One region of the Kocuria rhizophila DC2201 genome, then DNA from elsewhere that is predicted to be linked to it. Evidence: predicted binding sites of a transcription regulator. Region 1 holds the regulator's gene; the other holds the start of a gene.
The links. Region 1 encodes HspR, which represses chaperone genes until heat shock. Its sites were predicted from a motif close to AAGTTGAGTCNNNNNGACTCAACTT; they were not measured.
Positions count from the first base shown of each region.

Region 2: a site for HspR is predicted at 3,109-3,133, ahead of KRH_RS10995 (Hsp20/alpha crystallin family protein). Genes of this name have one in related genera too.

Region 1 covers NC_010617.1:437,183-443,374, reverse strand. Annotated here, with positions in the region: gene KRH_RS01945 (multidrug effflux MFS transporter) at 148-1,527, opposite strand; gene trmB (tRNA (guanosine(46)-N7)-methyltransferase TrmB) at 1,628-2,605, shown strand; gene KRH_RS01935 (heat shock protein transcriptional repressor HspR) at 2,776-3,282, opposite strand; gene KRH_RS01930 (DnaJ C-terminal domain-containing protein) at 3,284-4,315, opposite strand; gene KRH_RS01925 (nucleotide exchange factor GrpE) at 4,400-5,029, opposite strand; gene dnaK (molecular chaperone DnaK) at 5,026-6,192, opposite strand, start outside.
Region 2 covers NC_010617.1:2,546,703-2,552,894, reverse strand. Annotated here, with positions in the region: gene KRH_RS11010 (hypothetical protein) at 1-408, opposite strand, end outside; gene KRH_RS11005 (CDP-alcohol phosphatidyltransferase family protein) at 662-1,324, shown strand; gene KRH_RS11000 (phosphatidate cytidylyltransferase) at 1,331-2,326, shown strand; gene KRH_RS10995 (Hsp20/alpha crystallin family protein) at 2,560-3,033, opposite strand; gene KRH_RS10990 (ChaB family protein) at 3,339-3,758, shown strand; gene KRH_RS10985 (hypothetical protein) at 3,920-4,408, shown strand; gene KRH_RS10980 (GNAT family N-acetyltransferase) at 4,569-5,048, opposite strand; gene KRH_RS10975 (1-phosphofructokinase family hexose kinase) at 5,110-6,072, shown strand; gene surE (5'/3'-nucleotidase SurE) at 6,113-6,192, shown strand, end outside.

The sequences.
Region 1 (6,192 bases):
GGAGCACCCGTGCACGAGGGGATGACGAGACCCCTGCACGCTCGACCCGCCGGGTACGGGTCCCTGCGGCGCCGCGGCCGAGGGGCCCGCCGCCCGAGCGCGCGCCGGGGTGCGGGAGCGCGCTGGGGGCGCGGGCGGCGTCGTGCGCTAGCGGCGCGCGGCGAGCACGAGGGCCACGGAGACCACCGCGCACGAGGCCATGCACGCGAGCATGGGCACGGCGGTGGACTCGCCCGCCAGTCCGGTGAGCGGGGTGACCACCCCGGCCATCACGAACTGCGCGGTGCCCACCACCGCGGCGCCGGTCCCGGCGAGGCCTCGGGCCTGGGCGCGTCGCTGGGCGAGGGCCACCGCGTTGCCGAGCACGAAACCCATGCAGGACTGGGAGAGGAAGATCAGCACGAGCGTGGCGGGGCCCACCACACCCAGCAGCGCGAGCACGAGGTTGAGCACGGAGGTCGCGGCGAGCCCCGTGACCCCGGCCAGCAGCAGCGACTCCGGCGCACGGGAGCCCACGATCCGGGTGTTGACCACGCCGGTGGCGATCGACCCGCACGCGTTGAGCGCGAAGACCACCGAGTACCCGAGCGCGCTGAAGCCCAGCACGTCCTGGATCACGAACGGGGACGCGGAGATGTAGGAGAACAGGGCCCCGAACGCGAACGCGAAGCTCAGGGCGTGCAGCGTGAACCGCCGGTCCCCGAGCACCGCGCGGGCGTTGCGGAGGATGCGCCCGATGCCGCCCCGCGAGCGGGCCTCGGGCGGCAGGGTCTCGGGGATCACGAGCAGCGAGCACCCGAGCATCACGGCGCCGAAGACGGTGAGCACCGCGAACGCCGTGCGCCAGTCCGCCACGGTGGCGATCACCCCGCCCGCGAGCGGTGCCACCACGGGCGCGAGGGACGTGATGAGGGACAGCACGGAGTACAGCTGCGCGGCCCGGTGCCCGCGGGCGATGTCCGAGACCACGGCGCGCGCGATCACCACCCCGGCGGCCCCGGCGGCGCCCTGCAGCAGCCGCAGCCCAAGCACGAGCCCGATGTGCGGGGCCACGATGATCGCCGCGGAGCTCAAGAGGAACACCAGGTTTCCCCCGAGCACCAGCCGACGGCGCCCGAGGACGTCCGAGAGCGGCCCCAGCAGGAACTGCCCGAGGGCCATCCCGACCATGTAGGCGGTCAGGCTCAGCTGGATCACGCTGGCCGGGGCGCCGAACCACTGCGCCATCTCCGGCATGGAGGCCAGGTACATGTCCGTGGCCATGGGACTCACGGCGGAGAGCACGCCCAGGGATCCCACGAGCACCACCGCGTCCCCCCGCGGCCGCAGCCCCAGCCGGCTGCGCAGCAGATCGCGCGGCCCGGGATCCTGCATCGCGGGGCCCTGCTCGTCGGGATCCCCCTTCCGGGGGTCGCGCTCGTGGGGGTCCCGCTCGTCGGAGTCCCGCTCCCGGGCGTCCCGCTCGTCGGGATCGCGCTTCCGGGGGTCGCCGGGCGGGGACTCGGGCGGCTCGTGGTCCTGGGGCATGCGAGTCTCCTGCGCGGCGCGGGCGGCGGGTGGGCCTCAATCGTAGGGTCCGCCCGCCGCGCCGTGACCTCCCGTGACGGCCCGCCTAGGATGTTCCACGATGGAATCCAGCGATCGCACCCAGTCCTCCGCCCTCCCCTCCGGGGACGACGCCGCCCTGCCGGACTCGTCCGCCCCGGGCACCCCGGCCACCGCGCCGGCGACCACCGCCCAGCACTCGGACGCCGAGCACGGCGAGCGGGCCGCCGCACCGCGGGACGGCGGGGGCGGCGCGGCGGCGTCGTCGTCCGGGGACGCGGTGGGTGGCGAGCCCGGCACCGACGGCCCCGGGGCGACCCCCGCGGCGTTCCACCGGCAGCCGTTCTCGTTCGTGCGCCGCGGGGACCGGCTCTCCCCCAAGCGGCAGAAGGCGTGGGAAGAGCATGCCGGGCAGTGGGTCCTGGAGATCCCCCGCGTGCGCACTGACACCTCCGTGGACCCCTCCTACCACCTGGACCGGGAGGCCGTGTTCGGCCGCACCGCGCCGCTCGTGGTGGAGATCGGCTCCGGGCTGGGCGAGGCGATCGTGGCGCACGCCGCCGCGCACCCCGAGCTGGACCACCTCGCGGTGGAGGTCTACAAGCCCGGGATCGCGGACCTGCTCATGAAGGCCGCGCAGGCCGGGGTGGAGAACGTGCGGGTCGCCCAGGCCAATGCCCCCGAGGTGCTCGAGCACATGCTCGAACCGGCATCCGTGCGCGAGCTGTGGGTGTTCTTCCCCGATCCGTGGCACAAGACCCGCCACCACAAGCGCCGCCTGGTCTCCCCCCGCTTCGCCGAGCTCGCCGCGCGCGTACTCGAGCCGGGCGGGCTGTGGCGCCTGGCCACGGACTGGCAGGAGTACGCCGTGGTGATGCGCGAGGTGCTCGACGCCGCGGACGCCGACTTCGAGAACCTCCACCCCGGGCCCGTGGCCGACGACGAGCACCCCGAGACGGGGTGGGCACCGCGCTGGGACGGGCGGGTCCTCACGAGCTTCGAGCGCAAGGCCACGGAGGCCGGCCGCGTGCCCCGGGATCTGACCTACCGGCATCGCTGACCCTGCGGCCACAGGGATCCCGGCCGGGGCAGTTCGGTCGCTGAGCAGTTCGGTCGCTGAGACCACGGATGTGACCCCGCGCCCCCCCGTTCTGGACGCCACGGAGTGGGCAGATGCGCAGGGACCCCGCACCACGAGGTGGTGCGGGGTCCCTGCATGCCGAGGTGCGCTCAGGACGCGCTACGGCCGCGCTTCATCCCGCGTGCGGTCGGGGCATCGGCGGCGCCGGTGTCGCGGCCACCGTGCTCCGGCCGGGCCGGGCGGTAGAGCATGAGCGCCTGCGAGACCTTGCGCGGCGCCCGAAGCGAGCCGCGGGCGATCCTCACGACGTCCCCTTCGGAACCCGCCGTGAAGATCATGTCCCGCTCGCGCCGGGCCTCCCGCTCCTGCTCCAGCTCCTCGGAGAGTTCCGTGACCCGGGACTGCAGCGCCTGTACCTGGTTCTCCAGCTGCATGATCCGCTTGATGCCCTCCAGGGACACCCCATCCTGGGAGAGCTCCTGGATCTGGCGCAGCTTCTGCACGTCCATCTGGGAGTAGCGGCGCGCCCGCCCGGAGGCCCGGGACGGGGTCACCAGGCCCAGGCGGTCGTACTGGCGCAGCGTCTGCGGGTGCATGTCCGCGAGCTCGGCCGCGACTGAGATCACGAAGACGGGCTGGGCGAAGTCGATGGACATCTCAGACCGCGGCCTCCTCGGTCAAGGACGCACGGGGATCAAAGTCCCCCGTGGCCTCGGCGAACGTGCGCAGGGCCTCCTTGGCGGCGTCGTCGAGGTCGGCGGGCAGCTGGATCTGCACGGTGACGATCATGTTGCCCGTGCTGGATCCCGTGGTGAAGCCCTTGCCCCTGACGCGCATCCGGCGCCCGGACGATGTCCCCGCGGGAACCTTCACGCTCACGTGGCCCCCGTCCAGGGTGGGCACCTGCACGGTGGCCCCCAGACCGGCCTCACTCACGGTCACCGGGACCGTGACGTGGACGTCCTGGCCCTCCCGGGTGAAGAACGGGTGCTCCTTGACCTTGACGGTCACGAACAGGTCCCCGTTGCCGCCCGGGCCGGTGTGGCCCTTGCCGGCGATCTTGAGCCGTTGGCCGTCCTTCACGCCCTTGGGCACGCGCACCGTGGTGGTCTGCCCGTTGCCCCGGCGCAGCTTCACGGTGGTGCCGTGGTACGCGGAGCGCAGCGGAATGGTGGTGGTCGTGTGAATGTCCTCGCCCTTGGTGGGCGGGGCCTGATAGCCGCCGAACCCACCCTGGCCGCCGAAGCCGCCACCAGTGCTGAAACGGGTGTCCCCGCCCTGGGCACCGCCGAACTGCGCGAACAGGTCCTCGAACCCGCCGCCGCCGCTGGACGTGGTGTAGCGCCTGCGGCCGCCGCCACCGCCGTTGAACAGGTCCCCGAAGATGTCCTCGAAGCCCGCGCCGCCGGTGCCGCCCGCTCCCGCGGGCCCGCCGGCCGTGAAGCGCGCACCCGAGCCCATGGCCCGGATGGCGTCGTACTGCTCACGCTCCTCCGGGTCGGAGAGCACGGAGTTCGCCTCGGTGATGTCCTTGAACTTCTTCTCCGCAGCCGCGTCCCCCGGATTCTGGTCCGGGTGGTACTTGCGGGCCAGTTTGCGGTACGCCTTCTTGACGTCTTCCGGGGATGCGTCCTTGGAGACGCCCAGGACGCTGTAGAAATCCTTGTCGATCCAGTCCTGACTGGCCATGACGCCTCCTTCCTGTGAAATCTTCCTCAGTAGGACTCGGGGCGGGTCCCGTCATGTGGACCCGCCCCGAGGTGTTGGTGTGCGCTACGGCTGCGCCGCCACGGCCACCTGGGCCGCCCGGACCACCCGGTTGCCCACCTTGAAGCCCGAACGCAGCACCATGGACACGTGGTCCGGCTCCACCTCGTCGGTGGGCTGCTGCATCACGGCTTCGTGGACGTTGGGGTCGAAGCTCTCCCCCACCTCACCGATGCGGGTGAGTCCCTTCTTGCCCAGGGCGTCCTCGAGCTTGGTGGCGATCGCCGCGAACGGGCCGTCCGTGAGGTCGCCCGCCTTGCGGGCGGCGTCGACGTCGTCCAGCACCGGCAGCAGCGCGGAGATCAGCTCACCCGAGACGAAGTCCCGCAGCTGGTCCTTCTCCCGCGCCGTGCGGTTCTTGAAGTTCACGAACTCCGCCTGCAGCCGCCGCAGGTCCTCGAGCCGCTCGTCGGCCAGCTTCTGGGCCTCGGAGCCGCCCGCCGGGGCGGCGTCGCCGGACGACGACGCCGCGTCCGCGGACCCGGCCTCCTGGGACTGGGGGGTGCCGAGGATGTCGTCCACGGTGAGCCCCTCCTGTCCCTCGGTGCCGTCCTGACCGGTGCGAGCGGGCTGTTCCGGATCCTCCGGCACGGACTGGCCGTGGCCCTGGGTGTTCTCGGAATCGCTCATGCTCACTTCTTCCCGTCGTTGTCGTCGTCCACGACCTCGGCGTCGACGATGTCGTCGTCCTCCTTGGCCTGGGCGCCCTCGGCACCGGCGGCACCGGCCCCAGCACCCGCGGCCCCCTCGGCCTGGGACTGGGCGTACAGGGCCTCGCCGATCTTGGTCTGCGAGGACTGCAGCTTCTCGAACGCGGTCTTCACGGCATCGTCGTCATCGCCCTCGAGCGCGGCCTTGACGGCGTCCACGTCCGCCTGGACCTCGGACTTGACGTCCTCGGGGATGGCGCCCTCGTCGTCCTTGATCAGCTTCTCCACCGAGTACGCGGTCTGCTCCGCGTTGTTGCGGCGGTCCGCGGCCTCACGGCGCTGCTTGTCGGCGTCCGCATTGGCCTCGGCGTCCTTGACCATGCGGTCGATGTCCTCCTTGGACAGCGAGGTGCCGCCCGTGATGGTCATCGACTGCTCCTTGCCGGTGCCCTTGTCCTTGGCGGACACGTGCACGATGCCGTTGGCGTCGATGTCGAAGGTGACCTCGATCTGCGGCATGCCGCGCGGGGCCGGCGCGATGCCGGTCAGCTCGAACGTGCCCAGGTTCTTGTTGTCCCGGGTGAACTCGCGCTCACCCTGGAAGACCTGGATGGACACGGAGGGCTGGTTGTCCTCGGCGGTGGTGAAGGTCTCGGAGCGCTTGGTGGGAATGGCCGTGTTGCGCTCGATGAGCTTGGTCATCACGCCGCCCTTGGTCTCGATGCCCAGCGACAGCGGGGTCACGTCGATCAGCAGCACGTCCTTGCGGTCGCCCTTGAGCACACCGGCCTGGATCGCGGCGCCGATGGCCACGACCTCGTCCGGGTTCACGCCCTTGTTGGGGGCCTTACCCGCGAGCTCGGTGACCTTCTCGACCACGGCGGGCATACGGGTGGAACCACCCACGAGCACCACGTGGTCGATGTCGGAGACGTTGATCCCGGCCTCGGAGATGACGTCCTTGAACGGCTTCTCGGTGCGGGCCAGCAGGTCCTTGGTGAGGTCCTCGAACTTGGCACGGGAGAGCTTCTCGTCCAGGTGCACGGGGCCCTCGGGGGTCACGGACAGGTACTGCAGGGAGATGGTCGTGGACGTCGCGGAGGACAGTTCCTTCTTGGCCTGCTCGGCTGCCTCCTTCAAGCGCTGCAG
Region 2 (6,192 bases), 590 kb from region 1:
GGTCCGCGCGGGCACGGACCACGCGAGGAACCGGGGCAGCGGGTCTCCGCGCAGTCCGGCGGTGCGGGCGTAGAGCTTGTAGGGGGTGCCCCGCAGCGGGCCCAGGAGCACGGCCGTGAACCCCCGCGCGGCCATCTCCCGCTCCACGCGCTCGACCATGGCGGGGGAGACCGCGGGGATCCGGGCGAGCATCCTGGCCGAGTCGTCCCCGGTGGCACGCGCGCCCCAGCGGTGCACCACGGCGCCGCCCACCAGCGCGCCCGCCGTGGCCGACGCCGCGCCCGTGAGCCCGCGGGGCAGGTTCCGGAGGGCGACCGCGGAGAGCCACACGTCCGGGACCACGAAGAACGCAGTGGCCTCGGCGAACCCCCACAGCCCGGCCACGGCGTGGTCACGCAGCGCGCTCACCGTGCTCCTCCGCTCCGGGGGCGCGCACGGTGCGTCACGGCGGCTCCCGGGACGGCGCGCGGCCCGTCTCCGCAGGTCAGCCGTGCCTGGCGCGAGGGCCAAGGTGGTGCGGGCTCTTCAAAGGTGCTGCTGTGCACGGTGGTCTCCCGGTGGGATCGAGGTGGCGCGGTTGTGGACATCCAACCACCACGGGCCAGCGGGTATGCCACTGTTGGCGCAGATCCACAGTCCCCACGGCCCGAGGAGACGCCGCATGGCCACCACCGATCCCCTGCGCAGGCCCATCCCGCAGCGTTCCGCCGGGTGGGCCACCGCCATCGCGGGTGCCCTGCAGCGCGCGGGCCTGCGCCCCAACCACATCTCGGTGGCCTCGGTGCTCGTCTCCCTGGTGGGCTGCGGGTGCCTGGTGGTCTCGGTCCACGCGGACGACGCCGCCCGCGCCCTCCCTCTCGTCCTCGCCGCGCTCTGCATCCCCCTGCGTCTGCTGTGCAACATGTTCGACGGGATGCTCGCCGTGGAGGGCGGGCTGCGCACCCCCACGGGGGAGCTCTACAACGAGGTGCCGGACCGGATCTCGGACCTGGCGCTGCTCGCGGGGGCCGGCTGGGCGGCGTCGTCCGTGGCGGGCGGTGCAGCCCTGGGGTGGCTGGCCGGGAGCCTCGCGGTGCTCACCGCTTACGTGCGCACCCTGGGCGTGAGCGCGGGGTGCGCGCAGCAGTTCGGCGGGGTGCTGCCCAAGCAGCGGCGCATGTGGCTGCTCATGGCAGGGATCCTGCTGAGCGTCACCGACCCGTGGTGGGGGTGGCCGCGCGGGACCGTCCTGTGGGTCACGCTCGTGCTCGTGGTGCTGGGGTGCGCGCTGACCGTGGCCACCCGGCTGCGGGCCGTGGCGCGCGAACTGCGGGAGAAGGGGTAGGCCGTTATGGTGATCGGACTGCTGGGCGGGCCCACGTGGTGGTTCCTCTCCGGACTGCTGGGGTTCCTGGTGCTGGCCACCGTCGTGGCGGAGCTGATGTACCGGCGCACGGCGTCGGAGGGGCTGCGAGCCACGCTGCTGAACGTGCGGCAGCGGGTCTTCGCGTGGTGGATCATGGTGGCGGTGCTCGTGGGCAGCCTGGCGCTGGGGGAGACCGCCGTGGTGCTGCTGTTCCTCGCCCTGTCCCTGCTGGCCCTGCGGGAGTTCGCCAACCTGCTGCCGCCCGGGGAGCGGGACCGCTGGGTGCTGACGTGGATCCTGGTGGTCCTGGCCCCGCTGCACTTCTGGTTCGTGTGGGAGCACTGGTACGGGATGTTCGCCATCTTCATCCCGGTGTACGCGTTCCTGTTCCTGCCCGTGCTGCTCGCGCTGTCCGGGCGCACGGAGTCCTTCCTGCACCGGGCCGCCCTGAGCCAGTGGGGTCTCATGGTGTGCGTCTACGCCCTGAGCTACCTCCCGGCCGTGCTGCAGCTGCCCGTGGCCATCCATCACGGCAAGGCCGCGGCGGACGGTTCCGCCGTGGGGTCTGGTGGCGTGGAGGCGGGGGCACTGCTGCTGTTCCTCGCGGTGGTGGTGCAGGGCTCGGACGTCCTGCAGTACCTCTGGGGCAAGACCATGGGCCGGCACCGGATCGCGCCCACCGTGAGTCCCAACAAGACGTGGGAGGGCTTCGTGGGCGGGGTCCTCTCCGCCACGGCCCTGGGCGCCGCGCTGTGGTGGCTGACCCCGTTCACCCCGTGGCAGGCCGGGGTGCTGGCCCTGGTCTCCTGCCTGCTGGGCTTCCTGGGCGGGCTCGTGATGAGCAGCCTCAAACGGGACCGCGGCATCAAGGACTTCGGCGCCCTCATCCCGGGTCACGGCGGGATCCTGGACCGGATGGACTCCCTGATCTTCGCGGCACCGGTGTTCTTCCACCTCACCCGGTTCTTCTTCGCGGGCTGAGCCGCGCACCACCGCGCACCGCCGCACTCCACGGGCGACGCCGCGCGCGCCGTCGCGGGCGGTCCCGGAGGAGGACCGGACATCGCGACGCCGCGTCGGCGGCTCCTCACGCGGTGGGGCGGACGCTACGGGGCCCCGTGCGTGGAATCCCCGTCGGGCATGCACGAGGGCCCGCGGGAGATCCCGCGGGCCCTCGTGGCTCACTCAGTGCATCCCGGGTGATGCCGGGGCGCTCAGCTCTCCGAGTCCTCGGAGGACTCGGTCTTCTGCTCCTGCTGGCCGTTCTCCAGCACCACGCTGTCCTGGTTCTGGCCCGTGGCCACCTGGATCTTGCGCGGCTGGGACTTGGGGGACACGGGGATGGTCACGGTGAGCACGCCGTTGTCGTACGCGGCGGTGATGTTCTCCGTGTCGATGCCCTGGCCCAGGTTCAGCTGGCGGACGAAGGAGTGGTTGCGGCGCTCGCGCACGATCCACTTGGTGTCCTTCTCCGCAGAGGGCAGGCGGCGCTGCGCGCGAATGGTCAGCAGCTGGCCGTCCACGTCCACGTCCACGCTGGTGGGGTCGATGCCCGGGAGGTCCGCGGCGAGGTAGTAGTTGGAGCCCCGGCGGAACAGGTCCATGGGCATCTGCTCCAGGCCGTTGCGGGTGGAGAGGACCTGGTTGGCGAAGTTCTGGACCTCGGTGAACGGATCGAAAGTAGCCATGACAGTCATTCCTTCCATGTGCGTGACCTCCGTGGAGCGCTCGGCCGCTGGTGTCCGGATCCGGCGCTGTCACGTTTCTTGAGTCCCACTGACTCAACTACAAAAAATATAGCACTCGGTCCAGCAGAGTGCCAAGGGTTCGGGCACCTATCTTGAGCGGACTATGCTCAAGGCGAGCGGCGGTGCTTCCACGGACCCTCGCCCGGCCGTCACGGGAGGTGACGGGCCCGAAAGGGTGGGGCGGGCGGCGTCGTCGTTCCTAGAATCGAAGCACCGGAGACATCCCCGACAAGAAGGAGGACACCGTGCCGAAGGCGAAGAAGAACGGCCGCGCGCGGCAGGACGAGATTCCGTCCACGCTGCGCCGCTCCGACGAGAAGGCGCAGGACACGTTCGCGCAGGCGTACGACTCCGCACAGGAGAAGTACCAGGAGGAGTCCCGCGCGGCCCGCACGGCGTGGGCCGCGGTGAAGCACACCCACGAGAAGGTGGGGGGCCACTGGGAGCCCAAGGAGGAGAACGGCCCGTCGGACGCCAGCGCGGAAAAGGGTGGGCTCAACAAGGAGGACACCGCCGGCGGCGTGGACGCGAACGCCTCCAAGGAGCACCTCTACGAGATCGCCCAGGAGCTGGACGTCCAGGGCCGTTCGGGCATGACCAAGGACGAGCTGGTGGAGGCCATCGGGAAGGCGAACGACAAGAGGACGCGGGAGGCGCGGGACTGAGGTGACGCGAAGCGTGAACTCCGGTTCCTGTGCATCGGGACCGCCTCCCCTCAGCTCGAACCAGGGGTTTTCTCGGCAGTCATCGGTGTCGCGCCCCGCAGTACGCTTCACGAAGGGCCCGGTACGAGCTCTACTCCCACGTCTTTGTTGATGAGTCCAAAGTGGGCGGCTACTACGTGGTGGCAAGCACGGTTGCCGCCGGAGACGTGAACCGCGCCCGAAAGGCTGTTCGGTCCTTGGCGCTGTCTGGTCAGAAGAGGATCCATTTCACCGATGAACGCGATGACCGCCGCAAGAAGCTGCTGAAGGAGTTCTCCGCCCTCGACACCGTGGTGAACGTGTACGTGGCGCGAGGGCTCAGAGACAAGGAAGCCAGGCCGCTGTGTCTGGGGGCCCTCGCGCGAGATGCTGCGGCCAGCGGCGCGGACCACTTGTGGGTGGAAAAGGACGAGTCTTCGTATGCCCACGACAAGAAGATCATCGGGCAGGCGCTCCAGTCCTCCGAGAACCGACCGCGCTACGACTTTCCCAGGGCGCACGAAGAGACACTGCTCTGGGTGTCCGATGCCGTGGCGTGGTGCTACCAGAAGCGTGGCCGCTGGACTGGATTGGCCGCTCCGCTGGTGGCTGACGTGGTGGAGCTGACCTGACCTGTTACAAGCGCCTGTTAAAAGCGCGAGCCAGGCTCGTCGAACCGTGCGGATGACTGCCTGGCCTACTTCTCGGCGCTAGTGCTCCTCGCGAGTCCCACTATGGCCACCCCCGGGTCGGACGTCACGCCCTTGAGCGGCCACACGGGCCACCTCCGCCCTAGAGCACCCGCCCCAGGAACACCGAAGCGGTGGTGTCCCGGTGGAAGGACTCCACCGGTTCGTAGCCGCGGTTGCGGAACATTGCGATGCCCTCGGTCATCTCGGGGTTCAGGGAGACCACCGCGGTGCTGGCGCCGAAGGAGCGCACCTTGTTCTCGAGCGCCCGGACCAGGGTGCGGGCGTGGCCCCGGCCGCGGTGCTCCGGCGCCACCCAGATCCGGCGCAGCTCTACGCGGTCGTCGTCGATCCTGCGGACCGCGCCGCACGCGATCACCTCGCCCGTGATCAGGTCGGTCATCAGGAAGAAGTCCCCGTGGGGTGGGGTGACGTCCTCGGGGCCGGTCACCTCGGTGAGCTCGGGGTCGAACCCGCCGTCGATGCGGTGGTCGAGCTCGCTGAAGTACGCGCCCAGGGCCGCCAGGGTGTGCTCGCTGGCGGCCTGGCCCTCCACGATGCGGACCGGTGCGGTGGAATTCATCCCACCATGGTGGCACCTCGGTGTGCTGTTCACCAGGGACCGCGTGCGGTAGCTTTCGTGCGTGACCGATACCCGTTCCGGCGCCGCACCGCGCCTCTCCGTCCTGGTGCCCACCCCGCTGCTGATCACGGAGATCACGGAGCCCGCCGCGTACCGCAACCGCAGCGCCCACGAGTCGGACGTGCACATGCACCCGGGCGGGCAGGGGCTGTGGGTGGCCCGCATGGCCGGTTCCCTGGGTGCGGACGTCTCGGTGAACGGGCCGTTCGGCGGTGAGCTGGGCACCCTGATCCGTTCCATGCTGGACGGGCTCGGCATGCAGGTCAACGCCGTGCGCTACGGGTACGGCAACGGCGGCTACGTGTACGACCTGCGCGGGGAGGACCGGGAGACCGTGGCCCACATGCCGCCGCCGGAGCTCTCCCGCCACGAGCTGGACGATCTCTACGGCACGGCGTTCGTGGACGCCCTGGCCTCGGACGTCCTCACGGTCACGGGCGCGGAGCCCGGGGACGTGGTGCCGGCCTCCTTCTTCGGACGTCTCATCCGGGACACCCGGGACGCCGGGACCACCGTGGTCGCGGACCTCAGCGGCGCCCCGGCCCTGGCCGCGGTGGCCGCGCACGTGGACGTGCTCAAGATCAGCCACGAGGAGGTCCGGGACCTGGACCTCGGCTCGGACGACACCCCCGAGTCCCTCGTGGATGCCGGGCGGGCGCTCGTGGAGCGGGGCGCGGGCGCCGTCGTCGTCTCGCGCGCCAAGGACCCGGCGCTGCTCGTGGAGCAGGACTCCGTGCGGGAGGTCTGCGCGCCGTCCATCACGCCGCTGGACCACCGCGGGGCCGGGGACTCGATGACCGCCGGGATCTCCGTGGGGCTGGCGCGCGGGCTGGACCTGGTGGACGCCGTGGCGCTCGGTGCCTCTGCCGGGGCGCTCAACGTGGCCCGGCGCGGACTGGGCACGGGCAACCGCACCACCGTCGAGAAGTTCGCCCGTCAGATCACGGTGCGCCGGATCTCCTGAGCCCTGGCCCGGGTGCGTGACGCGTGCCACGATGGTGCACATGCACATCCTGGTGACCAACGACGACGGCATCTCGTCCCCGGGGCTGGCGGTCCTGGCGAGGGCGGCGCTGGAGCGGGG